Regions from separate parts of the Acetobacterium sp. KB-1 genome, predicted to be linked through region 2. Evidence: riboswitches for the same ligand, from Rfam matches in the RefSeq annotation. Region 2 holds a riboswitch; the other holds the start of a gene.
What was found. Region 2 has a riboswitch for S-adenosylmethionine ahead of metK (methionine adenosyltransferase). Riboswitches for the same ligand answer to the same signal wherever they lie in the genome.

Region 1 (15,902 bases), 1.8 Mb from region 2:
TTATTTTGGCTGACGAACCCACCGGCAATCTGGATTCCAAAACCAGTCTGGACGTTCTGGGGCTACTAAAGATTACCAATCAGAAATTTATCCAAACCGTTGTCATGATTACCCACAACGAGGAAATTGCCCAAATGGCTGATCGCATCGTCCGCATCGAAGACGGCTTGATCGTCGCGCGTTAAGAAGGTGTAACTAATGAATATCGCCAACAAAAAAACCATTCGGACACTGAGTATTAAAAGCATGAAAGCCGCGCGAATAAGAAACCTCATCGCTATTCTGGCCATTGCTTTAACCACCATTCTGTTTACTTCGCTGTTTACCGTATCCTTGTCGATTAACCATTCCGTCCAGGAGGCAAACTTCCGTCAGGGCGGCGGCTGGAATCATGGTACCTTCAAATACATGACCCAAGCGCAGTTTGATGAAATTAAAACCGATCCCCTGATCAAAGACTATGGGCTTCGTCGCTTTGTGGGAATACCAGAAACGGCACCTTTTCTTAAATCCCATGTGGAGGTTGGTTACAGTGATGCAAATCAGGCCCACTGGATGTATTGTGACCCAATCGCTGGCCATTTACCACTTGAGGGCACAGACGAAGCCGCCACCGACACCCGGGTGTTAGAACTTCTCGGCGTCGAACCGGTTTTGGGAAACTCCTTTACCCTGACCTTTGATGTGGATGGTATCGCGGTAACCGAGACCTTTACCCTGAGTGGCTGGTGGGAATATGATGAGGCCATCGCCGCCAACCATGTCCTCATTCCCCTCAGCCGGACCCAGGCGATCTACGATCAAGTCGGGCTTGGCAATAGGATTGGGGCCGATGGCATCACCGGTTCATGGAATATGGATGTCATGCTTGACCGTTCGCAAAATATTGAACAGCATCTCAACGAAATCCTAAAAAATAACGGTTATCAAAATGAAAACCGCTCGCAGGGGGATAATTTTATTTCAACCGGTGTGAACTGGGGTTACACCAGTTCGCAACTTGCCGACAGTCTGGACCCCATCACCGTCCTTGCCATCGTGGGTCTGCTGCTCATTATTATTTTAACCGGCTATCTGATTATTTATAATATCTTTTCGATCTCGGTGTCAAACGATATTCGCTTTTACGGCCTGCTTAAAACCATCGGTACCACCGGGCCACAGCTCCGGCGGATCATCCGCCAACAGGCCCTGCTACTGTCTGTGATTGGCATTCCTCTGGGCTTACTGGTTGGCTATGGAATCGGGATCAAACTGACTCCGGTGATCTTGTCCCAACTCAATGGGGTCGTCAAGGATTCGGTATCAGCCAGTCCCCTTATTTTTTTAGGCTCAGCACTTTTTGCCTTCATCACGGTGGTGATCTCCTGTCATCGGCCGGGGCGGTTGGCGGCCAGTGTGTCCCCTGTGGAGGCCGTTCGCTATACCGAAGGCACAACGACTAAAAAAACGATCCGTAAGGGCCAGTCCGGACCATCGCTACTCAAAATGGCATGGGCAAACCTCGGTCGCAGCCCCGGCAAGACCGCTATCACAATGACTTCTCTTGCACTCGCGGTGTTGCTGCTCAATCTGACCGTTACCTTTACTAACGGATTTGATATGGACAAGTACCTGGTGAATATGGTTTCTGATTTTATTGTGGCTGATGCCGGTTACTTTCAGGTTGGGAATTACTGGGATGGCGATCATGCACTACCCGAAGATGTTATTGTTAGTCTGGAGAACCAGCCTGGCATAGTAGCTGGGGGCCGGGTTTATGGCAAAACCAGTGCGGTGGAAGAATTTGTTACCGCAGACCATATTCGTGACAAAAACAGCCCATGGAATGACGCCAAAACACTGGATCATATGGTTACCTTTATGGAAAAAAATGAGGCCGGCTTACTGGCTGACCGCGCTCAGCTTTACGGCATGGAGCCTTACGCACTTGATAAACTGACCCTCCTGCAAGGCGATTTGTCAAAACTTCACGAACCAGGCGGACGTTATCTCGCCGCTGTTTATAACACCGACGACTATGGCAACACCAAAATGGATTCCCATTGGGCCAAGCTTGGCGATACGGTTACCCTACGCTATGTGGAGACGTACGAATATTATAACCCCAACACGGGTGCCATTTTAGACCCTGATCAGCCTCCCGATGATCAGCCTTATCGGTATCGGGCGAAAACCTATCAGGATATTGACTACGAGGTGGCGGCACTGATCACTTTACCAAAATCACTCAATTATCGCTATTATAGTGCTGATGAATTTATCCTAAACGATCAGACCTTTATTTCGGACAGTGGCACCGACAAGGTCATGTACTACGCTTGTGATGTTAGCGATGGGGACACTACTGCGATGGAGGCTTACCTGAGTGATCTGACCAATGTACAGTTAACCCAGTTCGACTATGAGAGTAAAGCGTCTTACGCGGCAGAGTTTAACACACTCCAAAAAATGTTTCTAATCTTGGGAGGCGTGCTGAGCTTGATCATCGGATTAATCGGAGTGCTCAACTTTCTCAATGCCATTTTAACTGGCATTCTGACTCGCCGTCATGAGCTGGCCATGCTCCAATCAATCGGTATGACGGGTCATCAGCTTAAAGCGATGTTAATTTGGGAGGGCTTGTTTTATTCCTTAGGTGCGGTAGTCGTATCACTGTTACTCAGTATTGCTGCCGGCCCCTTGCTGGCTAATGTGCTGTCTAATCTATTCTGGTTTTTTACCTATCGTTTTACCGTTTTACCGATCCTCCTGGTGGCCCCAATCTTTACCGTACTCGGCATTGCCGTACCGTTGATTGTATACCATGTGGTTTCCCGACGCTCCATTGTTGAGCGTTTAAGAGAAACGGAGTAACAAAAAGCCCCTGCTGTTTGCAGGGGCTTTTTAATTTCTATCGGTTAGCGTGATAATAGGCGTAGGTCATCGGTTCCTCTTTACTGAATCCGTCCCCATCAACAATCTTGCCAATAAACATGTAATGGGTTCCCAGATCGATGGTCTGCTCTACTTCACATTCAATAAAGCACAATGTTTCTAGTAAGCCGGGGCATCCGGTTTTGCCGGTAATATAGCTGAGCGTCTTAAACTTGTCCACGTCTCGACCACTCTGGTAACCAAAGTGTTTAATCAGATCAAAATTGTCTTTCCCCAAAATTGAAGCGCCAAATACGCCCGATTCTTTGACATATTCTGCCGTCAAGGTTCCTTTTCCCAAGCACACACTGGCTTTTAAGGGAGTGCTGGTGACCTGGATAAAGGTATTGGAAACCATGCCATTGAGTTTCTCATCTTTAACAGAAGAAACAATATATAAACCATAACTGACATTAAATAATAAGGTTTGGAGGGCATCTCTTTTTTTGTCGGTTAAACCATCCTCGACTTCTTCTACCAGCACAAATTTTTCCGGGCCCACGCCGCAAACCGGGCAGACATCGGGAGGGGTTTCACCCACATGGATATAATTACAAACAGTACAGCGCCATTTTTTTTCTTTAGCAGACTCAACGGCTTCTGACTCTTCGATTAAGACAAACTTATCCGGTCCTACTCCGCAAATCGGACATTTATCCGGTGGAGTATCACCTTCGTGTACATAGTTGCATACTGTGCATCGCCATTTTTTCATTTAGTTCACCACTTTCTTAGAATTACTTTCTGCTTTACAATGATTATAATTTATAAGCAAATTGACGTACCGGGATAATCGATGTACTGGTTTTCATTATAACCTTTTTTTGATGAGATTTATATAATAATCGCATATTTTTGTGAAAAAACGACGCATATCAGGTTATAATAATTTATCATCGCAATTTATTATCGCCAAGCAAAGATAGGATGGAACATGAAAAAATATCAGGAAGAACTTAAAAATAATATTGCCGTGGCTAATGGTTTTGAAAAAGCCGATCTGGTTTTGAAAAATGCCCGAATTCTCAACGTATTTTCCGAGGAAATCTGTTTGCAGGATCTGGCCATTAATCATGATACCATTGTGGGGATCGGTTCTTATGAAGGCGTAAAAGAAGTGGATCTGGGCGGAAAATATCTTGTCCCCGGATTCATTGATGCCCATATGCACATTGAATCCAGCATGGTCACGCCCTTTGAGCTGGCCCGGGCGATAGTTCCTAGCGGGACCACGACGATTATTGCCGACCCCCATGAGCTTGTCAATGTCGCCGGTAAAACTGGTCTTGATTATCTTTTAGACGTCACCAAAGCGATACCCTTAAACGTTTTTTTAATGCTTCCCTCTTCGGTGCCCGCCACACCCTTTGAAACAAACGGTGCCGGACCTTTTGGGGCTGCTGATATGCAACCCTACCTGGATCATCCCCAAATTCTGGGGCTGGGAGAAGTGATGTGTTTCCCCGATGTCCTGGCCGGTAATTCTGAGATTCTTGATAAACTGACCCTGTGTCGACACTTAATTTCAGATGGCCACGCCCCCGGTCTTACAGGAAAACTGCTCCAGGCCTACGCCTGCGCCGGCATCCACAGTGAACACGAATCCACTACCTTTGCCGAGGCCCTGGAAAAACTGCGGGCCGGTTTTTATATTCTGGTCCGGGAAGGTTCCGCAGCCAAAAACCTGCATGCCATCATTAGCGGCTTATTAAAAACGGAGTTACCGATCGATCGGTTCCTCTTCTGTACCGATGACAAACATTTAGAAGACATCCATCGGGACGGACATATCCGTTTTAATATCAAACGGGCCATTGATCTGGGGCTGTGCCCGATCAAGGCGATCAAAATGGCCACTTTTAACACCGCCCAGGCTTATGGGCTAAAAAAACTGGGGGCTATTGCTCCCGGTTACCGGGCCGATCTGGTCATCTTATCCGATCTGGGCACCATGAATGTGGAGCAGGTCTATTGGAATGGCCGCCTGGTGGATGACTGCCTCTGGGAACATAGACCCCAGTATGAGATTGATCCCCGGCTCCTTGATTCGGTTCATATCCCGACCCTCACCCCGGAAAAACTGCAGCTCCCCATTGGCGAAAAAGATCATGTCATTGAAATTGTCAAAGATCAGATTGAAACCCGGCATCTGATTGAATCGCTGCCGGGGAAAGACGGCTTTTTTACCCCCAACGCAACCTATAATAAGCTTTGCGTCATTGAACGACATGGTCATACCGGCAATGTTGGCGTCGCCCCCATCAAGGGCTTTGGGATAAAGAACGGGGCCATTGCCACCACCGTCGCCCATGACTCCCACAATATTATTGTGGTGGGCGATAATGATCAGGATATCCTGCTGGCAGTCAATCACCTCACCGAAATTGGTGGCGGTTATGTGGTCGCAGCTGGTCACAGCATCATCGGTGCAGTCCCCCTGATTCTGGCTGGCCTGATCAGTCTTGAAACTGGCGAGGTGGTTCAGGAAAAGGTGGCATCACTGATTTCACACGCCCATAAATTAGGGGTTCCCTCCGGGGTTGACCCCTTTATCACCCTTTCCTTTATGGCCCTGCCGGTGATCCCCGCCCTGCGCCTGACCGATCTGGGGCTTTTTGATGTCGATGCGTATCAATTGATATTCGAGTGATTTAGTTTCTCAGTTGAACTATTCACGACCATTTCTAATCCACATCTTAGCTTCATTTACGTCAACCCTAGATCAGCCCAATCGGGATAATCAGATTCTCACTGTCAAAGGCACCGAGTTTTTCGGCCATGCAAAGTACCGCACCAGTTCCGCGCTGAAAGGGCGACTTATTAATGACCGAAAAATTCTGTGTCAGTTTTTTTAATGGCGTGGCAGTTTTTTTAATTTCGATCGGATAGAGTTTGCCATCACCTTCCATAATCAGATCGATTTCTTTGGCATCTTTGTCGCGATAATAATATAAAAATGATTCCCGCCCCTCATTTTGAAAACTCTTCTGAATTTCGCTAACGGCATAGTTTTCCAGGAGAGCGCCATTACTCGCACCATTCATAGCCGTTTCGGCACTGCTCCATTTTGTCAGATAACAGACTAAACCGGTATCATAAAAATACAGTTTTGGCGTTTTAACCGTTCGTTTTAAAACATTATTTGAATAAGGGTGCAGATAAAAAATAATCCCCAGGGTTTCTAAGATCCGTAGCCAGTTTTTTGCCGTTATCTGGTCAATGTCACAATCATCAGAAATCCCCTTGTAATTCACCATTTGAGAGGTGCGGGCTGCCACTGCGGTAATAAATCTCAGAAATTTAAGCGAATCGATGGAACCTGATAAATCTCTTACGTCCCTTTCCAGATAGGTATTGATGTAGCTGGAATAAAAAATATTGCGATCCTCATATCGCTTACTGACCAGGGCCGGCATCCCGCCGCGAAATATCCGGTTAAAAATTTGCGGCGTACTGACTGAGCCGATACGCTTCTGCCGTTCATACAAAACCTCAAAATCCAGGGTAAACGCCCCTTCTGGCTGATGATAAATTTCCTGTTGCGAAAGAGTTGAAAGATGAAGCAGCGCCACCCGCCCTGCCAAGGATTCTTGGAGCCCACTCATCAGCTTAAAAAGCTGGGAGCCCGTCATCCAAAAATCACCGGCCTTATGATTTTGATCAATACTCATTTTTATATAGGTGAAAAGCTCTGGCGCATACTGAACCTCATCAATGAAAACAGGCGGTTTGTGAAGTTGAAAGAACATCGCCGGATCTGACTTGGCCAATGATCTTTCATTAAGATCATCCAATGAGACATAATGTCTGCTTCGACCTTCAATCTTCATGAGTTCTTGCAGCATGGTTGTTTTTCCAACCTGACGGGGACCGGTAATCAAAATGGCCGGATATTGCTGATTTAATGAGAGAAACACATGCTCCATATTTCTTTTAATATACATTGCTACATTACTCCTTTCGGCTAAAATATATCACACTCCTATTTTAGCCGAAACGCTGGCAATAATCAAGCATGCATGCAAACTCTTATTATGTATTGATACGGTCTTTAAAAACGGCTGAACCAAAATGATGGTTCAGCCGTTTATTTCATTCAAATACTATTTTGGCAATGCTGGCGCCTTCCCGGGCATCTTTGCCATAATAATCGGCACCGATGGTCTTGGCATATTCGGGGTTTAAAACTGCCCCGCCCACCATAATCGTGGTGGCCGGGCAGCTGGCCTTGATTTCTTTGATGATTTTTTCCATATTTTTAACGGTAGTTGTCATCAGGGCACTAAGACCCACCAGTTTAATGTCTTCAGCTTGAATGGCCTGGATAATGGTTTCGGCCTTGACATCCTTGCCGATATCGAGAATCGCGTAGCCGTAGTTCTCTAAGATAACCTTGAGAATATTTTTCCCAATATCGTGGACATCCCCCTCAACGGTGGCTAACACAATCTTTCCTTTGACCACCTGAGCCTGACCGTCCCTGGCCATGGTTTCTTTGATGACTTCAAAGGCCTTTTGAGCCGTCTCCGCCGCAAAAATCAGATGAGGCAGGAAGCATTCACCGGTTTCGAAAGCATCCCCCACCGCATCAAGGGCGGGAACGATTTCGTTGTTGACAATATCCAGCGGTTCTCGGGTTTTTAGCAGAATGGCGGTGGCTTCTGCCGCCTGATCGGTAAGTCCCTGTTCAATGATCTCTTTTAAGCCCAGGGCGGCTCGCTCCGTTTCAGATTTGGCTTCGCCAAAGCTGCTATCTTTATAGGCGTTGGCATAAGCGATGCATTGACCATCCAACCCCCAGAGCGCCCGAAATGCTTTAATGGTGTCCATCATTTCTTTATTACTGGGGTTCATTATCGGGGTGGTCAGTCCCGCTTCCAGCGCCATGGATAAAAAAGTCCGATTTAAAAGTTCGCGGTTAGGCAGCCCGAAAGAAATATTAGAAACCCCCAGCACTGTTGGCACTCCCAGCTCAGCCCGCAGTTTTTCCAAGGTTTTGATGGTTTCCCGGACTTCCTTCTGTTGCGCCGAAGCGGTTAACACCAGGGCATCAATAAGAATATTTTTTTTACTGATGCCGTAAGATTCGGCCGTTTTGATGATCTTCTTGGCAATGGCAAAACGATCGGCTGCCAGACTGGGAATACCGGTTTCATCCATGGTCAGTCCCAGAACAAGGGCACCATATTTCTTAGCAATTGGGAAAATCTTATCCATCGATGATTTTTTGCCATTCACCGAATTAATAATCGCTTTGCCGGGATAGCTTCGCAGTACCGCTTCAATGACTTCCGGATTGGAGGAATCAATCTGCAGCGGACAATCCACGAGTCGGCTGATCGTATCGACTGCCTCCTGCATCATTGTTAACTCATCAATATCCGGTAAACCTAAATTAATATCCAAAATACCCGCCCCGTCTTTTTTTTGATCAACGGCCAATTGGGTTACGACTGCGAGTTCACCCTGACGCAGGGACGCCTTAAGCACCGGGCTCGTGGTGGGATTAATGCATTCGCCAATAATATCGATATCCTCGCCTAAGATAATGGTCTTCGTGCTTGAGGATACGGCGGTAAAACTTTTTTGTGTTACCGCATAAAGGGGAAGATCTTTCGTGGCCTGCTTCATTTTTTTGATATAGTCTGGCGTTGTGCCACAGCAGCCCCCCAGAATTACGGCGCCCATCTCCGCAATTTGGGTCATATAATCGGTAAACTGATCGATGGTGATGTCATAGACGGTTTTGCCGTTTTTCATGTGCGGCAACCCGGCGTTGGGTTCCACCATAATCGGTACCGAGGCATAATAAACCAGATCTTTAATAATCGGCAGCATCGCATCTGGTCCAGTCGAACAATTAATGCCGATGACGTCGGCGCCAAGTCCTTCCAGGATGGCAACTACTGTTAAGGCATCGCTACCGGTTAAGGTTCGGCTATTTTCCTCATAGGTCATCGATACAATTACCGGCAGATCCGACACTTCTTTAGCAGCTATCAGGGCCGCCCGGGCCTCGCAGATATCGGTCATGGTCTCAATAACAATCAGGTCCGCACCGGCCTTATCACCGGCCGCAACCACCTCTTTGAAATAGTCTACAGCCTGGTCAAAAGACATTTCACCCAAAGCCCCGATCAGGGTTCCCAGAGGACCCACATCCAGGGCGGTAAAATCCGGATTCAGGGATTTGGCATTTTTTACCCCAACCGTAACCAGTTGCTCCACCGAGTAGCCGCTCCCCTTAAGTTTATAACCGTTAACCCCAAAGGTATTAGAAAGAATAATATTGGCACCAGCATCAATGTATAATTGGTGAATTTCTTTAATTAGTTCAGGATGGGTCAGGTTCAGGGCTTCCGGCACCGGACCGATTACATCTAACTGGTTCTGAAGCAAACTTCCCATGGCGCCATCGAGATAAAGCCGTTTCTTTTTGAGTATTTCTTTTATATTCAACGATCTGTCCTCCTTTTTAAGAATCTTACTAACTTACTTACCCATTAAACCCCAATATCCTCTCGATTTTAAAACAAAGAAAACCTCGTCGGTGACGAGGTTAATGTTCTGCATTAAAATCCCATCATGGCAAAATAAACTGCCGGTATTGGCACCGTGCTTTCGCTGGTTGCCGGGTTTCATAGGGCCTGTCCCTCCACCTCTCTGGATAGGTAAACTATTGAGTTACTTTTTTTAGAATAATACCCTTAATTCTTTTCTTTGTCAAGCACTAAATTCAGCACAACTCAATCTCTCCCCAGGCACCCAGTTGATCTTCAATGACAATAAGAACGCCTGCAATTTCGGGAATACCTTTGACCCAGGCGATTCCATGTGCAACATCAGCTGGTTTTTTAATGCGGTTGCACAGCGCCGTCGCCACAGCATCAGCCAGGGGAATGTCGGAACTGATGACGGTAACCGCATCAGCCTTCCCAAAGCTCAAGGAATGACCCATGATCCCGGATGAAGTGCAAATCCCCAGCGGGTTTTCGCGGGGTTTTATTTTTATACCCAAATCCGCAAAGTGAAGATTTCCGGTATGAAGAGCAATTCGCCGTTCTTTTTTTGTCTGAATAAACAGATCTCCGCCGTTCTCCACCACAATCTCGGCTGAATAGGATTTTAGCATCCTGCCGATATATTTTGAGACAGCACCGGCCACGGCTGCCATCGGTCCTACTCCGGCTCTTTTCCCGGCTGTTAACATATCCGAAACAATCGGGCTTGCACAGGGATTTAATGTCAGCGGTGTCAGTGACGGTATAAAATCCGGTTCGTCATTATTGTAGCTAGCAATGTTTTGGCGCAGCCTGTGAAGCTCAGTTTTTACGGCTGCGGTTAGTTGAGGGGTCACACTGCCATGATCTACCCCAATAAAAAGGTCGGATTCAAATTCGAGGACCTGGAAATAATCCAGATCCTCGGCTTTCATCACATTTCGATAGGTTCGCGGTTCAAACATCCTCAGATCAGGGCGTGTATGGCCCGCATTGGACAGGCTTTTACGCATAGCAGACATTCCAGACACTTGTCATCGTGATGGACTAGCGACCAGTCCTCGGTCATTTCAAGTGCTCCGACCGCACAGACCGCGGTGCAAGCGCCACAGGCAACACATTTGTCCGGATCAACCTCGACCACTGACTCGATGTCTCTGACACCAATCTGGTGTTCTCTTAAATAGATAATCCCAGCTTCTATATCCGCCTCTTCGCCTTTTATTTCGAGTAGCAAGGTTCCTTTGATATTATCGTCAATAAAGGCTTTCAGGATATTAAAATCGAGATTATAGGTTTTAATCAGCTCCATCGCCATCGGCTGACCGGCAGACTTTTGTGGGAAAGACAACAGTATTTTTTTTGTCATCATCGGGATTCTCCTTCCTTGATCAAAAGCCCCTTAATGGTATTTTCCATGGGAAAGCTCAAAATCGGTTCCTGAAGAAAAAACTCACCTTTTTTAATCCAGTTGCCCAGTTCTGCGGCGATTTCTCTGGCCATTTTCAGACTGGAAAGCGGTGAAGTCTTGATGATCTTACCATTAATATCCACTGATCCGCTCCTCAGCTCAGCATAGCTTACTTTTTTTAGATTCGGTTTCGCTTTTTTGGGGACACTATAGTCAATCACATTGGTATAAAGGTCTTTATTTTCCACCGCAACATAGGACATCATTTCCTCATTGAGAATCGGAATCGGGATGCCTACGCCGACAAACATCGAGGTGCCATAGCCTTCATAAACCGCACCCCGAATATATTTGGGATTCATTTCTTTCATGTTGCCGATTAAGGCCAGGGTCGCACCGGGAGTTTGGGGATAGCCCTTTTCGTCTCGCGGACAAGCAGTGTTAAATTGAGTCCCCATCCAGGATACATGGCCCTGAGCGCCGCCAAAAAAGATCCGGGTTCCCATACCGATGGTCTTAAGCAGGGGATCATTGAGGAGGGGACTTAATTCCCCCGCAGTGCTATAGGTGATGTTTCCCATATTCGGTTGTAAAATACCCATATAGGTATAAATCCTCCGGCTGGAGCCATTAATCGCGGCATTATAATTCTGATAAACATTTCTGGGATTAAACAGATAGGCTTCATTCAAATCTTCCAGTTTCACCCAGGTATCCAGTTCTTTTCTGGGATAACAATCTGTTCCTTGAGACTTTGCCACCAGGTGAACTTCTTTTCCGGCGATTAGGTCATGAATCACATGAGCACCACCATATTCAATGCCTTTATCCCGGGACGGTTGGGTTGCCCCCAGATAGGTATCCACTGCGGCCAAACCGCCGTATGCTTCAACCCCATTAATTTCTATCTCACCCATCCGAATAGGCGGATCCGAGTGACCAAAATTAAGAAAAGCCCCAGATGAGCACATCGGACCGAAGGTGGCAGTTGTGACCACATCCACATAATCGGCCGCTTCTTTGATGCCCCGTTCTTTGACAATTTCAATGACTTCTTCTGCCGTGACAACCACAGCCTCGCCACTGGCGATTTTTTTATTTATTTCCTGATAGCTCTTTGCCATTTTCCCCTCCAACAATTCTTCTAAACTTGTTATATCATCGTGTTCAGATAAGCGTTCATAAAGCCGTCCAAATCGCCGTCCATAACGCTACCGACATTGCCTACTTCGACATTGGTGCGATGATCTTTGACCATATTGTAAGGATGGAACACATAAGAACGAATTTGACTGCCCCAGGCAATCTGACTGTAGTCACCCTTGATGTCATCGATGTGATCCATCTTTTCCTGTTCCATGACTTCTACCAGCTTACCTTTTAGCATGTTCATGGCGACCTCTTTATTCTGATGCTGAGACCGTTCATTTTGACACTGAACCACAATTCCGGTTTTCAAATGCGTTATCCGAATGGCGGAATCCGTGGTGTTAACGTGCTGCCCGCCGGCGCCACTGGAGCGGAAGGTGTCAATCCGGATATCTTCCGGCAATATTTCAATTTCCACCGATTCATCCACCTCAGGCATCACATCCAGCGATGCAAAGGAAGTATGGCGGCGGCCGGATGAATCAAAGGGTGAGATTCGTACCAGTCGATGCACGCCCCGTTCGGTTTTTAGATAGCCATAGGCGTTAATTCCTTCAATCAGTAGGGTAACGCTTTTAATCCCAGCGACATCACCAGGTTGAAGATCCAGGGTTTTAACCTTGAATTTTTTCTTCTCTGCCCATCTTGTATACATTCGCAAGAGCATTTCGGCCCAATCTTGAGACTCGGTTCCACCAGCCCCGGGATGTAGCGAAATGATTGCATTGTTACTGTCAAATTCACCAGAAAGCAGGGTCTCAGTCCGAAAATTGTCGAGATTCTCGTCAAGTTCCCGGATTGATGCACTAAACCCTTCCAGCAACTCCCCATCTTCTGCCAGCTCCAGCATGACCATAATATCATCCAGCGTTTCAGCCAGCTCATTATAATGATCGACCTTTAATTTAATCAGCTTCTGCTCTTTTAAAACAATTTGCGCACTTTTTTGATCATTCCAGAATTCGGGATTCTCAGTTTTCTTCTCTAATGCTTCCAATTCTTTAACAAGCCGTGGCAAGTCAAAGTGAATTCCCCATTTCCTTAAGTTTTATCGCCATTGCATTGATGATTTGTTTTTCTTCATACAAATCCATCATCACGATCACACCCCTTCGTTTTTATTGTTAGCTTATTATGAAAATTATTTAAGATCGTCAAAAAAGATAACCCAGTACCGACAATTGTTACATCATGTTGTACGCATCGGAGCGGACACGGCAAAGCCTGCGTGGAGGCAACGAGCCAAGTACAAGCTTGCTTGTAGTTGGCGACTGCCCGCGACTAATAAGAAATATTATTTCTTATTAGTGTCCGATTCCGCGGCGAACAACAGATTAACAATTGGTCGGTACGGTAGTTTATCGTCAACCTCAATTATTTTTATGCGCCACAGCATTTCTTGTATTTTTTTCCACTGCCACAGGGACAGGGATCATTTCGGCCAACCTTATTTCCCGCACTGGCCGGTCCTGTTGGTTTTCCCTCGATTTCATTTTCATTGGTTTTCAGTTGACTAAAATCCACCGCTTTGGTCGGGGACTCCTCTGGTGTCGCTACCTGGATATTTAGATTAAACAGGTATTTTACCGTATCTTCCTGAATTCGCATGATCATGTCATCAAACATGTCAAAACCCTCTTTGGTGTATTCCTTAACGGGGTCGTTCTGTCCATAGGCGCGCAGTCCGATTCCCTGTTTTAGCTGTTCCATATTGTCGATATGTTCCATCCAGGCACCATCGACGCTTCTTAACAGAATCATCCGTTCAATGTTCTGAAGCTGTTCTTCGCCCAGTTGTTCTCTTTTATCAGATAAAACCTGATGACAACTTGCCAGGATGGATTCCACCAAAACTTCCTGACTGTCGGGTTTTTCCGGAAGATTGACCAGTTCTTTTGGCAATACATTGGCTTCTAGATGTTTATGAAGCCCTTCCAGATCCCACTCATCATAATATTGGCCATCGCCAGTATACATGCCGACATAAGCGTTAATCAACGTTTCTGTCATACTCCAGATTTCATTTTCCATGTCTTTTCCGTCAATTACCTGTTGTCGCTGTTCATAAATCAGCTCACGCTGGCGGTTCATAACATTATCATATTGAAGCACGTGCTTACGAATATCAAAGTTACGACCTTCCACCCGTTTCTGGGAGTTTTCAATCCCTCTGGTAAGCATTTTATTTTCAATCGGGGTTTCTTCATCAAGACCAATCGATTCAACCAGGCCCTGGATTTTTTCCGAGCCAAAGACCCGCATCAGATCATCTTCCAGTGAGACAAAAAATTGCGATGAACCGGGATCGCCCTGACGACCTGCCCGACCACGGAGCTGATTATCGATCCGGCGACTCTCATGACGCTCGGTCCCGAGAATATGAAGGCCACCCAATTCGATGACACCTTCGCCCAGAACAATATCAGTCCCACGACCAGCCATGTTGGTGGAAATGGTCACCGCATCTTTTTGACCGGCGTTAGCGACAATTTCAGCTTCTTTTTCTAAGAATTTGGCATTTAAGACATTATGCTTAACCCCGGAACGTTTGAGATAGGTGCTGAGCAGCTCTGACTTTTCAATCGAAATCGTCCCGATCAGAATCGGCTGACCAGTGGCATGGCGGCGTTTTACCTCTTCGGTCACGGCCAGATACTTCCCTTGCTCACTTTTATAAATTAAGTCATTAAGATCTTCTCGAATCAGCGGCTTATTGGTCGGAATGGTTAAAACATTAAGATTGTAGATAGTCTGGAACTCATCTTCTTCCGTTTTGGCAGTCCCGGTCATCCCCGAAAGCTTATTAAACATTCTAAAATAGTTCTGAAAGGTAACGGTTGCCAGGGTTTTGGATTCCCGGTTAACCTTGACATTTTCCTTGGCTTCAATCGCCTGGTGCAAACCATTCGAATAGCGGCGTCCCGGCATTAACCGTCCGGTGAACTCATCGACAATGATGATTTCGCCATCCTTCACCACATAATCCCGATCTTTAAACATCAGGGTATTGGCATGAAGAGCCTGGTTGATATGGTGGGAAATTTCCATATTTTCCATATCCGCCAGATTCGTCAGGTTAAAGTATTTTTCTGCTTTGATGACACCTTCATCTGAGAGCATCACTGATTTAGCTTTTTCATCCTTGATATAGTCATCAGCCTTCAGGTTTTTGGCAAAGCTATTAGCTAACGCATAAAGCTTGGTGCTTTTATCCCCACTACCAGAAATAATCAGTGGTGTTCTGGCTTCATCCACCAACACGCTATCCACTTCATCGATAATCGCATAATTAAGTTCCCGTTGGACCTGCTGAGCCTTGACTGAGGCCATATTATCTCTTAAGTAATCAAATCCAAATTCGTTGTTGGTTCCATAGGTTATATCACAAGCGTAGGCGTGCTGCTTTTCCGCAAATGATAAGCCATGAACAACCAGACCCACTTCAAGTCCTAGAAACTCATGAATTTGACCCATCCACTCACTGTCACGCTTAGCCAGATAATCGTTGACGGTGACAATATAAACACCTCGACCACCCAGAGCGTTCAGGTAAGCGGGCAGCGTTGACACCAGGGTTTTACCTTCCCCAGTTTTCATCTCAGCGATATTGCCTTCGTGAAGGGCCATCCCCCCCAGCAGTTGAACTGGAAAATGTTTCATACCCAATACTCGGGCACCGGTTTCACGAACGGTGGCAAAAGCATCCACCAATAAATCATCAAGCGTCTCACCCTGAGCCAGTCGTTCTTTAAGTATTGATGTTTGACCTTTTAACTGCTCGTCACTCATCGCCGCGAAACGGCTGTCCAGCTCCAGAATCTGATCCACCTTTTTTTGCATGCGCTTTAGTTCTTTTTTATTGCTATCAAATATTTGATCTAAAATTCCCAATCCATTCACTCCTTTGTCACTTTACTTACTATAAT
Region 2 (15,902 bases):
GAAGATATCTTAAAAAAAACCGTCACCTTGTTTTCCAGCAGTGTTGACAGCTATCAGGATTTAAAAGATGCTGGTATTCGGGACGGACAGCAAGTCAGTATTGGTGGTTTAATTGTGGAGAGCAAAACGATGATGACAAAGAAAGGCCAGATGATGGCGTTTCTAACCCTTGAAGATCTTTATGGGCGTATCGAAGTGGTTGTTTTTCCGAAAACATATGATGAGTATCGTCGTTATTTAAAACAAGATCAGCCATTGGTGATCAAGGGGCGAATCAATTACAATGAAGAAGCTCGAACCTCGGTGATTGCAGCTCAGATCTATCCCATCGGAGAACCGTCTAAGAACAAACAAAACCTGGCTGTAACCGAAAACAAAGCGCCATATGAGAACAATGACGGAGTCCAAAAGCGCCAAAAGCTGGTTTTGAGTTTAGGGGATTTAACAGAAAAAGCCTTGATAAAATCGGTAAAATCGATTCTAATTAAGTATCCGGGATCGGTGCCGGTGGTGTTATACTTAAAAAACGAAGGTAAGCATTTTGGGGCCAATAAAGACTTATGGGTTACCCTTGAAGAAACCCTGATCACTGAATTAGGACAAATTTTAGGAATAAAAAATGTGGAGGTAAAATAAAAATGAGAATTGGAGTTTTAACTAGCGGAGGCGATGCCCCCGGCATGAATGCAGCAATCCGGGCCGTTGTGCGAACAGCAATCTTTAATAAGGTTGAGGTCTATGGGATTAATCGGGGCTTTGCAGGTTTGCTGGAAGGCGACATTACACCGTTTAGTGTTTATTCGGTAGCGGATATTCTACAGCGGGGGGGAACAATCCTCAGGACCTCCAGAAGTGAGTTTTTTGCAACCGAGGCGGGAGTTAAGCAAGGTGCCAAAGTGCTGGAAGAATATGGCATTGACCATCTGATTATTATCGGTGGTGATGGCAGCATGAATGGTGCCCTGGCACTCCAGAAATTAGGGGTCAGCGTGGTGGGTATTCCCGGTACCATTGATAATGATCTGGGATTTACCGATTATACCATCGGCTTTGATACGGCCGTAACAACAGCCCTGGATGCGATCAGCAAAATCAGAGATACCACCTACTCCCATAATCGCATTAATGTGGTTCAGGTGATGGGCCGAAAATGCGGCGATATCGCCCTTTACTCGGGATTATCCGGAGGTGCAGAGGCCTTAATTTTGCCGGAGGTTGAAACCGACCTGGATGCGATTTGTTTGCGACTGCTGCAGGGGAAAGATCGGGGGAAACTTCATAGTATTGTCATGTTAGCAGAAGGCTGCGGTAATTACCGGGATTACTGTGTCAAGATTGAAGAAAAAACCCAGGTAACAACGAAGGGGACAAATTTGGGCTACATTCAAAGAGGGGGATCACCGTCGAATATGGATCGGAACCTGGCCAGTTTTATGGGTTATAATGCGGTATTAAGTATTATAAAGAAAGAAACGGGAACAGTGATGGCCCAGCGATGTGGCTCGTATCTGGATATTCCGATCGAAGAAGCCCTGGCGATGCCAAAGATTTTCCGACAGGATATTTATGATATGGCTTCGGTATTATCCATTTGAGCGATTCATAAAAACAAACATCGTGTAAATCGGGTTATACCAGCGTTATAAACAATAACGATGGTGCTGATCAGTAAGATTTTTATGTTTGTTATTTTATAGAGAGAGATTAAATTAGAAAAGAGGTAGAAAATGAAAAAAACTAAGATTGTCTGCACATTAGGACCAGCAGCAGATACAAAGGAAATATTAAAAGAACTTATTCTCAATGGGATGAATGTGGCACGACTCAATTTTTCGCACGGTAGTCATGAAGAACATGCGGCCAGAATTAAGCGGATCAAAGAAGTACGTAAAGAGCTGGGGATTCCCGTTGCGATTATGTTGGATACCAAGGGACCCGAAATCAGAACTGGAGAACTGAGCGCCGGACAGGTAGAACTGGTTGCCGGAGAAAAGGTAACACTAACCACCGAAATTATCCAGGGTGACGAAAAACGTTTCAGTATTTCCCATGAAAATCTTCCCAATGAAGTATCGCCGGGATGTCGGATTCTCATCGATGATGGATTAATTCAATTGGAAGTGGAAGATGTTTTTAATAATGAAATGGTCTGCACGATTTTAAATGGTGGAACGCTGGGCAGCAAAAAAAGTATCAACCTACCAGGTATGAGCATTGAATTACCTGCTTTAACAGAAAAAGATCGCGGTGATATTATTTTTGGAATCCAGCAAAGAGTCGATTATGTGGCGGCATCGTTTGTGAGAAAACCCCATGATGTATTAGAGATCAGAAAGGTTTTAGAACGCAATGGCGGAGATTTGATTGACATTATTTCTAAAATTGAAAATCAGGAAGGTGTCGAGAATATCGACCGAATTCTTAATGTTTCCGATGGAATTATGGTTGCCAGAGGGGATCTGGGGGTAGAAATACCGGCAGAAGATGTACCACTGGTTCAAAAGGGCATTATTCGAAAATGCAACCTTGTCGGGAAACCCGTTATTACCGCAACTCAAATGCTCGATTCGATGATGCGAAATCCCAGACCGACCCGAGCTGAGGTTGGTGATGTGGCTAACGCCGTGTTTGATGGAACAGATGCCGTGATGTTATCAGGTGAAACAGCAGCGGGATCTTATCCGATAGAGTCTGTAAAAACGATGTTTAATATTGTCGTAAAAAGCGAAGATTCGGAAGAGTACGCCCGTCGTAAAAAACCGGATCATGGGGAACTGAGCATTACGAATGCAGTTAGCGAAGGGGCGTGTCAGATTTCTGAACAACTCGATGCACAGACCATTATCGCAGCCACATCTTCAGGTCATACGGCCCGGATGATTTCCAAATACCGTCCTGATTGCGGGATTCTGGCGGTTACTGATAAGGTGACAACGATTCGCCGTCTGGCCCTGGTTTGGGGAGTCAATTGTATTTACACGCCGGAATTTAAGGACACTGACAGTATGATTATGGATGCGGTAAAAAAAGCAATGGAGCAGGGCTATGTGCAATTTGGAGATCTCGCCATCGTTGCTGCAGGTGTGCCCTTAGGTGTTCAGGGAAATACCAATATGATTAAGGTTCATACCGTCGGAAATGCCATCATTAATGGGGTCGGCATTGGGAAAAACTCAGTGACTGGCCTTGCTAAACTCATTACTTCTGATAATCTGGATGACTTTCAGGAAGGTGATATTTTAGTGGTGAAAACCCTGACACCAGAGCTTAGTCAGATCTTACTGTTGGCATCGGCAATTATTACGGAAGAAGGTGGACTCAGTTCGGAAGGTGCCATTGCCGGACTTCATTATGATATTCCGGTTATTGTCAATGTTGTTAAAGCGTTGGAAATCCTTGAACATGGGAAACTTATTTCAGTTGATCCCATCCGTGGGGTTGTTTATCAGGGCCGGGTTCAAACGAAGTAGAATTAATTAAATACTTAATAAAAAGCGATTGGTATCATATGATACCAATCGCTTTTTGGATTCAGTCAATTTTATAGGTGAGTTGATAGGTTTGGGATAGTGTATGATCATCGGTTGAGTTAATACTGTTTGAGCTTTTTTCGACTGAGAAAAAAAGCATGGATTTGTAAGGGTGACAAATAATCTCTGAATTTACGCTAAGTGGTGCCGTGAGCTGGAGCGGATTTTTACCACTTGTATCCATGATCCAGATCGACTTGGATTGAGCATCAGAATTTGGTGTTGTCTGAGTAAAGACAATGCGCTCACCGTTTGGCGTAAAGCGGACTGATCCAAAACTACCGTCTGCGATACTGCTTGAGTTTGTCGCGTTGGTATCCCAGGTACGGATCGTTTGGGAGTCGCCGCCGTTTTTAACAAAGACCACTTGATTGTTTAAGTCGTTAATATCAAAACTGCTCACATTATCAGCAATTAGGGTGGAAGACAATTCAGAAGAAGCATCATCTAATTTTGCATAGTATAGATTCGTTCGTTCTTCATTCTGGGGGTCGGTTGCCATAAACACGACGACCTTTTCTTTATTGATATAGTCAACGGCCAGGATATTATAGTTGTTAAGAAGCTTATAAATCTGTCGATTCCCTTCACTGTCGGCCTTTACAATCTGACTTGTGTTATTGGCATAGACCACCTGGCCGGAATCGCCAATACCAAAGCGCTGGATAACATTTTCTTCCGGCAGGGAAATGATCCGGGTCGTGTTTTTGTTGACGTCCGACCAGACAATCTGAGTGTCGATGCTGCCCGTTAAGGGATCGACTAATTTTTCGGCATAGTAAATACCTGTGTCAAAGGTATCATAAAAGGCGCTCAATGGTCTTTTGTCAGAATTGACAAATGAGGACAACTGCATCGTTTCAATAGTATAGGTGTCAATATTATAGAAGGTCCCAAAAGTAAAAAGGATCAGATTATTTCCGCTATTGGTAATATCCTGTACGATTCCGGGGGCGATCATAGTATAAGATTGAATGCTAACTTGCTGTGGCAAAGGGTCATTTGAGGTTGGGTTATTTCGTAAAACAACCGGTACATTTACAGGAATAAAGAGGTTCTGGCAACCACTGGTGATAAACAAACTCAATAAAACAAAACAAAAGACAAGGACTCTATTTTTTGCTTTTTTCATCGGTTTCACCTCCATAAATTAAGACGGACAAAATGGGAAGTGTCACAATAATATTGGTCCCTTCGCCCACTTGACTGACAATGTCAATTTTTCCATCATGTTTTTCGACAATCTGTTTTACAATATAAAGGCCCAGGCCGGAGCCACCTTCATCATAACCCCGGGAACGATCCTCTTCAACCCGATAAAAAGCATTGAAGATCCGTTTTTGTTCAATTTCTGAAATCCCCGGTCCATAATCGCGGATCGATACGACGATGTGATTATCCTCAATAGCTGAAATGACATCAATAATTTCACCACGGTTTGAATATTTGATGGCATTATGGATGATATTGATAAAGACTTGTTGGAGTCGGTCATAATCCCCCAGGATTTCAGGAAGATCTTCAGATACATAATTAATTTCGATATCGGATTGACTGGCCTTAATCTGCATTTGTTCAACCACCTCGGAAAGAAGCAAAACAATATTCAGGTTCGTTTTCTTAAAATCAAACTCAGCTTTATCAAACTTGTTGACGTTTAAAAGGTTATCAACGAGTCGCAGCAGTCGATGCCCCTCCCGATTGATGGTGTTCAGCGAGCGGTTAAGAATTTCCGGATCGGCGACCTGTCGCCGGGTGAGCATGTCGGTATATCCAATGATGGTGGTTAGAGGGGTACGCAATTCGTGAGAAACACTGCTGATAAATTTCCGCTGTTCTTCCTGAATATGGCGAGCAGCGGTCATATTACGGATGATGATCATATAGTTTTCTTCAAAACCCTTTTCCCGGATGGGACTGCCAATCAACAGCAGATTCCGGTTGTTGCAGTCAATTTCTTCAGATATATGGTCTTTGCCGTTTTTAAGGCTGTCAAAAATATCCCGCAAAAAAGATTGATACTGAAAATCATAAATCGTTTTGGGGTTGCTCACATTAAAATAAGTTTTTATATAACTGTTTGAAGTGATAATATTACCGTTTTTATCAATCGCCAAAAGCCCATCATCGATGGAAGCCAGAACCCCGGCCAGCCGTTTTCGTTCTGATTCCAGTTGCAGGATAACACTGTTGATATTGGTAACCATGCCGTTAAAGGCATGGGTCAGATCCCCGATTTCATCGGTGTGTTTATAATAAATCGTTAAATTATAATTACCGTGATTGATTTCATTCGATATTTTAGTCAAATCTTTGATGGGCTGAAAAAAGTGCTTGGAAAAGGTCATGGTTACAAAAATCATAACCATCAGACCAATTACGCCACCAATCCCGAAAAGGATCCCGGCAATACGTAAAAAGTTGTCCATTTCGTGCATTGAATCGATGAAACCAATGTAACCGACCACGGTATTATCAATTATAATCGGAGACGCAAAATACGCCATATGGGCATCATTAATGGACTTTAAGGTAAAAACTGATGCATTTTCAGCCACGGCAAGATCAACCTCTGTTTTTAGTGTATTGGTAAGGGTTGTTTCTTCAAGCGAATCGGCAATGCGATTTCCCATGTCATCAAAAAGCACGACCCGGTGATTTTTGCTTTCGGCGATGCTTTTTGAAAGATACAGACTATTGGTAAAAAATCGGTTTTTAAGGGAATCCGGGCTCTGAACATTTTTTAATTCCTGACTGATCAGTAAGGTGGAGTCCTGGGCTGTTTTTTGCAAGGTGTCTTTTGTTTGGTTAATATAGTAGTAGGAGGTTCCTTGAAAAACACAAAATACAACAATTAAGAATGCAAAAGCAAAAAGTAGGATATTGTATAAGATCATTCGAACCCGATAGCTTAGTTGCATTAAAGTTTCCTCATTTTATATCCAATTCCAAAAACAGTTTGGATGTATTTATTGCCCTGGGTGTCAATTTTTCGTCGGATGCGCTGAACGTGCATATCAACTGTTCGGGTGTCGCCGTAATAATCATATCCCCAGATTTTTTCAAGTAGTGTATCGCGGGGGAAAACCTGCTCCAAATTGGATGCCAGCAAAAAGAGCAATTCAAATTCTTTGGGAGTGAGATGGATCTCGTTTCCTTCTAACAAGACCATTCGTTCATCAGCATAAATGCTTAAGTCACCATTTTTTAACAGCGATTCCTGTTTTTGAGGTTCAATGGTAATTGTTGAACGTCTGAGATGCGCTTTGATTCGGGCGAGCAGTTCGCGGTTATCAAAGGGTTTGGTCAGATAATCGTCAGCGCCCAGTTCCAGCCCTAAGACTTTGTCAATGATATCGGTTTTGGCGGTTAAAAGAATAATTGGAACGCCCAATTGGGGAGACAGCTCCCGACAAACATCATAACCGTTTTTCTTTGGTAGCATAATATCCAGCACGATAAGATCCGGACGGACCGCTAATGCTTTTTCGACAGCTTCTATACCATCGCTGGCGGTTTCCACCTGATAACCTTCAAATTCCAGTTCCAGTTTTATTAAATCAACAATCGATGCTTCGTCATCGACAACGAGTATTTTCTCATTCATTTTCATACCTGCTTTCTTAGCTTACTATAATAAAAAATCATTAAAATTTCTTTAAGTTCCTGTAGACTGCCGAACCGATGCAAACAACATGATGTAACAATTGTTGGTACTGCGTGACGTTTTATCGATCGTTTTAAACCAGTTTAAAACCACAGATTCAATTGTTCCTTGTTTTGGATAGCTCCCAAAACCCGGTCATCCAGATCCGGGATGGTTTTGCGGAGGTTTTTAATCATCTGTTTGATGTCTTCTCGTTTGGTGTAGCCATTGGCGGGACAGGTGCTTTGGATTACCGGCAGATCTTTCATTTCCGGGTCTCCGATAATGTCCCGTTCCTTAACAAAAATTAAGGGACGGATCAGGGTGATGTCTTTTCGATCCAGATAGGTAACCGGTGAAAAGGTGTTGATCCGGCCTTCGTAAAACAGGCTGAGAAAAAAAGTCTCGATGGCGTCATCGGCATGATGGCCCAGGGCGACAGTTCGGCAGCCTTGCTCGATGGCCAGATCATGAAGAGCACCACGTTTCATGCGGGCACACAGTGAACAGGGATTTTTTTCCTGTCGTTCTTCAAATATGATCGGGCCGATAGTGGTTTTTTTGATGGTGTAGGGAACCTTTAGTCGGGCACATAAATCCACTAATGGGGTCAGATCCATGCCGTCAAAGCCCATATCCAGGGTAATCCCTTCCAGTTCAAAGGGGACTGGCGAAAAGTATTGAAAGCGTTTCATGGCATAAAGTAGTGCCGTGCTGTCTTTTCCTCCGGACAGACCAATCGCAATGCGGTCTCCGGGTTTGATCATCTGATATTTTTCAATACCCCGGCGAAGGGGACCAAGAATTTTTTTCATGGTGTACTCCTGTTTTCATTTTGATGCTAAAGTAAAGCGTCACGTTTCAGCACTTGTCAAAGTCTTTCATAAAAGGTACAATATAGTCTTAATGGCTTTCTATAGTCATTCTAACACTTAACAGAAGAGATTAAAAGGAGATTTGTTTAAATGAAACAGGCAATTATTAGTTTTTTGGCATTTTTACCGGATTGGCTGGAAATCATTGTCATATCTGCCATTCCCATTGTTGAACTAAGAGGTGCCATTCCTCTGGCAATTTTAGCTTATGATATGCCCTACCTGCAAGCCTATTTATTAGGTGTGTTGGGGAGTATTATTCCGGCACCGTTTATCTTATTGTTTATTCCAGCCATCCTGAAATGGATGTCGGGAACCAAGGTTTTCGGGAAGATGGCGAATTGGATTATTGCCAAAGGAATGAAAAAATCGGATAAATTGACGAAGTATGAGTTTTGGGGCTTATTTATCTTTGTGGCGATTCCTTTGCCGGGAACAGGAGTTTGGACCGGGTGTCTGGCTGCTTCACTGATCGGACTGGATTTTAAGCACAGTATGATCTCGGTAGTTCTGGGTTCAGCAACGGCAGGTGTGATTGTTACCGCATTGGTGGCAGCCGGCCTGTCGTTATTTTAAATAGTAGGAGAAGTGATGGCACTATCACAGCATTTTTATCGACAAAACAGAAAGAAATTGGCAGACAGACTGGCGAACAACAGTCTTACCATTTTATTTTCAGGCCGGGAAATAGAGATGACGGCGGATGCCAGTTATCCCTTTTTTGCCAACAATAATTTTTATTATCTAACCGGTATAAGAGCGCCGGAGGTGGTCCTTGTGATAATAAAAAACCATCATAATGACTGCGCTTATCAACTCTTTATTGAGTCGGCCGATCCATTAAAAGAAAAATGGGTGGGTAAGAAGATCAATCGCGATGCAGCAAAAGCGGTTTCAGGCATTGATGAAGTTTATTATGTTAAAGATTTACCTAAGGAGATTGCCCGTGCAGCAGCGGTTCAAACCGTCTATTTTGATTTTAAAACGCCTAAACATCAGAGTTTTAAAACCACCGATGAGGGGCTTAAAAAGATCTTAAAGCAATCCGAGTTAAAGGATCTTCATCCCATTTTAGCGGGCTTGCGACTGATTAAGAGCGAGGAAGAAATGCGTGCCATCGCGAAAGCCAATGCGGTTACAAAAAAAGGCATCGAAGAAATGAAGGCATTCATTAAATCCGGTACCTACGAATATGAGCTGGCTGCTTTCTTTGAATATTATGTAAAAAAAGAAGGAACTGAGGGATTGGCCTTTGAAACCATTGTCGCATCAGGACAAAACGCCACCGTTTTGCATTATGTGTCCAATCACTGTCAGTTAAAATCAGGGGATTTGGTTCTCTTTGATCTGGGCGCCAGAGTGGATGGTTATTGCGGCGACTTAAGTCGGACCTTTCCGGTCAGTGGAGAAATGTCTAGGCAGCAGGAAAAGCTCTATGAAATTGTGGAAGCCGTTCAAAAGGAACTGATTGTCGCCTACAAACCGGGTGCAGTGATGAAAGATTTACAGCAACTGACGAAGGAACTGTTTCTGGAGAAATGCTGTCGTGCCGGTTTTGTTCCCGAAAATAATGATATCACAGAATTTTATTATCATGGGATTGGTCATCCGTTGGGTTTGGATACCCATGATTTGCGACCGGAGGGCGATTTAATTTTGGTACCGGGAATGGTAATGACGGTGGAACCGGGTTTATATCTGGAAAAGCTTGGCATCGGTATTCGGATTGAAGATGATGTGGTGATAACGGATGACGGTTGTACCGTCTTATAGTTAAACACCTCTTATCGTTTAAAACAAAGAGCTTTGAATCAAACGATAAAACGAGCGGAAAACTTTAGTCGTAAATAAAGTACTTGACAAAAAAAATAATGATGTGTATGATAAAAAAAAGTAATTGAATATTTACCTATCCAGAGAGGTGGAGGGACAGGCCCGATGAAACCCGGCAACCAGCGTATGTATGGTGCCAATACCTGCGATATTTTCGCAATGATGGGATTTAATGTGAACATTAGCCTCGTCGTTAGACGAGGCTTTTTCATTATCAACGTTCGTGATTATCATAAAAGCGATCAGGTAAATGGACATTACATTAAAAAAGGAGAGCAAAATGAAAAAATTATTTACCTCAGAATCGGTGACAGAGGGCCATCCCGATAAGATTTCTGATCAAATTTCCGATGCCGTTCTGGATGCCATTTTCGCACAGGATCCGATGGCTCGAGTGGCCTGTGAAACACTGGTAACAACTGGTTTGGTACTGGTTGCCGGCGAGATTACGACGTCTTGCTACGTGGATATTCCTAAAATTGTCCGAGCAACTGTTCGTGAAATTGGCTATGATCGGGCAAAATATGGTTTTGATTGTGATACCTGTTCAGTCGTTACAGCCATTGATGAGCAATCAACCGATATTGCTATGGGTGTGGATGAAGGACTGGAATCAAGAAAAGGTGAATCAAGAGAAGCTGATCTGGCTGCTGGTGCCGGTGATCAGGGGATGATGTTTGGCTTTGCCTGCAATGAAACCCCGGAACTTATGCCATTGCCAATATCACTAGCCCATCAACTGGCCAAACGACTCACCGATATCCGCAAAGAAAAAATCGTAAACTATTTACGTCCGGATGGAAAAACCCAGGTAACGGTGGAATACAATGATGGGGTGCCAACACGGATTGATGCCGTGGTTATTTCTACTCAGCATAGTACCGATGTTTCTTCAGAAACCATTGAGAAGGACATGATTGAAAAAGTAATTAAGGTCGTGATTGATCCGGCCTTACTGGACGCCGATACGAAGTATTTTGTTAATCCCACCGGGCGGTTTGTCATCGGCGGACCACAGGGTGATTGTGGATTAACCGGCCGAAAAATTATTGTTGATACCTACGGCGGTTATGGCCGTCATGGTGGTGGGGCATTTTCTGGAAAAGATCCCACAAAGGTGGATCGGTCCGGTGCCTATGCAGCCCGACATGTGGCAAAAAATATTGTTGCTGCCGGTCTGGCAGATAAATGTGAGGTTGAGTTGGCTTATGCCATCGGTGTGGCGACACCGGTGTCAATTTACGTGGATACTTTTGGGACTGGCAAAATTGATGATGATAAAATCGTTACGCTGATTCAGGAAAATTTTGATTTAAGACCAGCCGCGATTATTAAAAACCTAGGTTTGAGAGCCCCTATTTACAAACAAACAGCGGCCTATGGTCATTTCGGACGAACCGATCTGGATTTGCCCTGGGAACGGCTGGACATGGTTGAAAAATTAAAAAGCAATCGCTAAATAACTGAATTCGGAAAAAAGAAACCTGGAATTTTATGCATCGTATGCGTATTGAAATCAATAATGGGTATATCTTATTGAGTAGAATTAGAAGTATAAACGATAATTTGCTCTTGATGTGCCTCTTATTGTTTCAAAAATTAAATTAGCTGGAGGAAAAATGGAGAAATATGTCGAAATTTATAATGCGTTCGGAAAAGAAAAACCGGTAGAAGAACAGCCCCTTTATCACATGAATTGTGCCGAGGTTCTCCTTCGGGGAGCCAATGACAAGTACGAAATAAACCTTCCCGAAGAAAGTTTTCGGATGCTTCAGGGCTTTGGCGCCGGATTCTATTCAGAAAGAACCTGTGGCGCTTTTTCGGGTTCATTAGCTGCTTTAAGTGCCATGTATACAGATGAGAGACCATCGGATCAGGCCAAAATGACCAGAGCGGCAAAACTTCTGGTTGAAGAATTTGAAAAAGAATTCGGCAGTTTGGATTGCGACTATATAAAAAAACACCATCGTGATGAGGTCGCTGGCTGTAACCCGGTTAAATTGCGGTCTGGACAGGTTTTTGATCGCGTTGTTGCAGCACTGGAACAAGAATAAGAACAGCAAAAAAACGGAGGTTATTCTATGAATCAAAGTGAAGCGAAATCCCTGGGGATTGATATCCTGGAACGGTCTTATGGCAAGTGGTGGCTGATGCTACTGGATGGGCTTTGTTTTATTGCGCTGGCCATATTTGCTATTTTTTTTAGCAATCATGCCATTACGCTACTGGTTTTTGTTTTTGGTGTATATCGCGGCATCATGGCCGTTATTTATATCGTTACGGCGCTGATGATCCGTCAAAAATATGGTGCCAACACGGGTTTTAGTCTGGGAAGAGGTATCTTTGATTTAATCATCAGTGCAATTTTTTTACTGGCTCCCAATGTAATTGTAGCATTTTTTATTATCATCGTCGGCATTTGGGCGATTATTACGGGCATCTTTCTACTGATTATTTCGGCAAATTCCGGATCAGTGGGTAGAATGGTGAAAATTGTTATGGGTGTGGCTTTGATTGGCTTTGGCATCTATGCTTTTATTAATCCGATGGGCCCGGCGACAATTATCGTCATGATTGTCGGGATTGCTTTTGGTATCTTTGGCCTATTTTTGGTAATTCAATCGATTGGTATGAAACGAACCTTTACTCAAATTAAAAAAGTTAAAAAGGGTTATGAGGATTATCATGTTGAATAAAGAAATATAAATCATGTGATGAATCATGTAAGCAGCTCGGGTTATGATAACCTGAGCTGCTTTTTAAATGGGTTAAAATGTAAATTGATTGATAGACGGCCCGTCAAGTATTGTTTTGGCAATGGTTCTCAATAAAGGCAAGTGCAGTTTCGGTTCCATTTTCCCCATCGATAATGCTTTTTAGTGCATGCGTCTTTGATTGGATGGCTTCTTCTTCAAACTGGATGAAGCGTTGGATCAGCACGCGTGTTGTGACCTGGGCTTCCTTTAGCGGTTTTAAAGCATACCCCTGTTGATAGAGTCGGTTGGCCCAGAAGGGTTGATCCACCGAAAAGGGGATAATGAGCTGCGGTTTTCCGCTTTTGATGGCGGCCGCCATGGTTCCCACGCCGCCATGATGGACGATCCCTTTGCCATGGGGAAACAGCAATAAATGCGGTGCTGCATCGATCGTTAGCAGATCCGCATCTTCATCAAAATGCAAGCCGCTGTTGCCAGTTAAAAGGATGCCCCGTGAGTGGGTGGATAAAAGGGCTTCCTGGAGATTGCGTTTAAACTGGGTTGGAGATTTTAAGGGCATACTACTAAACGAGATGATAATGGGGGCTGGTCCGGCACTTAAAAAGGCTGTGATTCTAGAATCAAGTTGCTCTTTTTGTGAATGACGATAAAAAAATCCAGGTGTCAGCACCCGACCCTCCCAGCTAGTTACTTCCGGAAACAAGGCCTTGCTAATCGGATAAATAATCGGGATGTCTTGACCATTAAGGGAAAAGGTATAGCGTCCGCTTTTGCGTTTGGGAAGATGAAGGGTTTTTTCCCTAAAGTCATTCACCTCATTAATACTTGATCGCTCGGCCTGAGCCATCACCGAATAGCTCCAGCGGTTGAAATGCTTGCCGAAATTTCTGGTAGCAGAGATGGCCAGGTTGGGAAATTCATCAATCGGAAAGGTAATCGGAACCGGAGGGATACTGATACAGGGAATGTTAAGAGCCTCGGCAATATCCGGGGCACCAAAGACTTTGGGATGATAGAGGATCACATCCGCCCCCTGGGTTGCTTCGTAGAACTGATCAAGGGTTTGTCGAAAGGCTGGGTTAACCACCTCGTCCAAATATTTTTTGGTGCGAAGTGGATGAGTCGCGGCATGTGCAAAAACCATTTGTCCTTCCTCGGTTTCCAGCATTGCCATGAGATCACTGGCAGCTTCTTTAAATTCGATTCCGGCTTTTTCAATGAAGGGTTTAAATGTTTTTCCGGTACAGATGACAGCTTGATGCCCTTTTTCCAGGGCTTTTTTTGCTAATGCGATAAAGGGCTCGACATCACCACGGGTGCCCAGGGTCAGGATTGAAATTCTCATTGATAAAACTTCCTTTCTCCTTCAAAATAAGTTGCATAAAACATGATCTAGGGCGGTCACATGGCGACTAAGGGGTCAGACCCTCGCTCGCCGGCAGCACACAGTTTAATTTCTAACCCGTTCAATTTGTAACCTGTTCTAATTCAACTTATACAGTTTGCAATTAAATTTATTGATTAATCTGAATCATATCTGAACATTTTATATTTTTATCATACTTTTTTTACCCTGATTTTTCAAGAGGAATAAACATATTGATGAAGTAATGTAATTTTACCAGCGCATCAATCGCTTGGTTAATTAATACCAAGCTAAAAGACTTTATTTGGTTAATTAGGTGGGGAAAGCATGTAAAACAGTGAAATTTGATTACGCGTCACCTGAATTAATCCATCCTTTTCCATTCGCATTAATTCCCGGGAGATAGCACTGCGATCCGCCGACAAATAGTGAGCCAGTTTTTCCCGGCGAAAGGGCAGATTAATGGTGGTTGATAATGGTTCTTTAAGATTCCCGGGTGTTTTTATTGAGGTGGTGTTGCATTTACGGTATAATAAAAAGATTGAAGTAGCTAACCCAGATGATCCATCTTGACAAGATCGTGAAATGGGGTGGTTATTAAACGGCTTTAATCGGTGTCATTTAATACAATTGCTAGCACCCGTTAAGTAAATAGACGAGAATAAAGGTGAATGCCCATGGAAATCAAACAATTGACATATTTTCAGACCTGTGCGGAACTTCAGTCGCTGACAAAGGCAGCAGAAGTGCTCTATACCACCCAACCTCATGTCAGTATGGTCATTCGTGCCTTAGAAAATGAACTGGGGGTTCAGCTTTTTCACCGGAAATCAAAGGGGGTGGAACTAACTGATGCCGGAAAACGGATCTACGATTATAGCGCTAATCTCTTAAAGAATGCGGCCCTGATTACAGCGGCCGCGCATTCAGGGAACCAATTGCAGTTAAAAATCGCCACTAATCCCAGCAGTAATATGGCTGCATTGCTGGCCCGTTTCTATACCCTTAATCGGGCAAGTGATTTTTGTATCGACTACACTCAATGTGGAATTGAGAGAATGATCGCCCTGGTTTCAGACAAAGCGGCAGATCTTGGTTTTATTTTTGTAGCCGACAACAAAAGCCGGGCACTACAGCATTTGTTAAAACAAAAGCGGCTTGTTTTTGAGTCGCTGCTCTTAACCGATATGGTGCTATACGTCGGCAGGAATCACCCCCTTTATGGACAATCAGTAATTGCTCCAGATATCCTTAAAACCTTGAAGTATGTACAGCTTCGAGATGATTATTTTACGCTGGAAGATCTGCTCGAAAGCCTGGTACCTAAAAGTCAGTGCGGATTTAATATCAACCGTGCTGTGGTTACCAACAGTGACCATGCGATGATCCAGTTGCTAAAACAAAGCGATTTGGCCAATCTCGGTAGCTACTGGCTGAAAGATGTTTATCGGCAATATGATTTTGAACGGATTAAGATCCATGGCTTTGAAAAAAAGGTCACCTTTGGGATCATTAGTCGGGAAGGTGAGAGCCTTCCCGATTTGGCTGATTCATTTCTGGATTTTGTCCGCCACGTGCTGCAGCGGGAAAACACTAAGAAATCTGAACTGGTATAAGAAATCCTTATCACAATGTCATAAATTATTGGTAATATCTAAAAAAAAACCACCATGATATCATAACTATGGAGGTTTTTTTATGCAATCTTTTCAATCCGGAAAAACAATACAGAATCTTACACGTGGCTCGATTCCCAAAGTTCTTTTTATCTTCACATTGCCGCTATTACTAACGCAGATTCTCCAACAGGTGTTCAGCCTTGTTGATGGTATGCTAATTGGTCAATACGCTGGCGGTGAAGCATTAGCGGCAGTAGGTATTGCAGGACTTTTTTTGTCTGTTGCGCTCAATTTTTTTATTGGCCTGTCCACAGGC

Region 1: it holds a riboswitch for S-adenosylmethionine, as region 2 does, so the genes downstream of both, DOZ58_RS08425 (homocysteine S-methyltransferase family protein) here and metK (methionine adenosyltransferase) in region 2, are expected to answer to the same signal.

What each region holds. Positions count from the first base shown of each region.
Region 1 is NZ_CP030040.1:1,827,707-1,843,608, forward strand. Features, by position in the region: gene DOZ58_RS08400 (ABC transporter ATP-binding protein) at 1-185, shown strand, start outside; gene DOZ58_RS08405 (ABC transporter permease) at 199-2,856, shown strand; gene DOZ58_RS08410 (flavin reductase) at 2,894-3,631, opposite strand; gene ade (adenine deaminase) at 3,851-5,566, shown strand; gene DOZ58_RS08420 (ATP-binding protein) at 5,634-6,860, opposite strand; gene DOZ58_RS08425 (homocysteine S-methyltransferase family protein) at 7,009-9,375, opposite strand; SAM riboswitch class I at 9,494-9,590, opposite strand; gene DOZ58_RS08430 (UPF0280 family protein) at 9,653-10,381, opposite strand; gene DOZ58_RS08435 (NIL domain-containing protein) at 10,384-10,788, opposite strand; gene DOZ58_RS08440 (homocysteine biosynthesis protein) at 10,785-11,951, opposite strand; one part of gene prfB (peptide chain release factor 2) at 11,981-12,997, opposite strand; one part of gene prfB (peptide chain release factor 2) at 12,999-13,073, opposite strand; gene secA (preprotein translocase subunit SecA) at 13,357-15,867, opposite strand.
Region 2 is NZ_CP030040.1:3,676,976-3,692,877, forward strand. Features, by position in the region: gene DOZ58_RS16945 (DNA polymerase III subunit alpha) at 1-636, shown strand, start outside; gene DOZ58_RS16950 (ATP-dependent 6-phosphofructokinase) at 639-1,595, shown strand; gene pyk (pyruvate kinase) at 1,728-3,470, shown strand; gene DOZ58_RS16960 (hypothetical protein) at 3,532-4,662, opposite strand; gene DOZ58_RS16965 (ATP-binding protein) at 4,643-6,451, opposite strand; gene DOZ58_RS16970 (response regulator transcription factor) at 6,451-7,137, opposite strand; gene DOZ58_RS16975 (tRNA 2-thiocytidine biosynthesis TtcA family protein) at 7,281-7,991, opposite strand; gene DOZ58_RS16980 (small multi-drug export protein) at 8,142-8,627, shown strand; gene DOZ58_RS16985 (aminopeptidase P family protein) at 8,643-9,824, shown strand; SAM riboswitch class I at 9,958-10,053, shown strand; gene metK (methionine adenosyltransferase) at 10,165-11,343, shown strand; gene DOZ58_RS16995 (C-GCAxxG-C-C family protein) at 11,504-11,938, shown strand; gene DOZ58_RS17000 (HdeD family acid-resistance protein) at 11,966-12,580, shown strand; gene DOZ58_RS17005 (glycosyltransferase) at 12,684-13,946, opposite strand; gene DOZ58_RS19335 (helix-turn-helix domain-containing protein) at 14,276-14,554, opposite strand; gene DOZ58_RS17015 (LysR family transcriptional regulator) at 14,645-15,583, shown strand; gene DOZ58_RS17020 (MATE family efflux transporter) at 15,666-15,902, shown strand, end outside.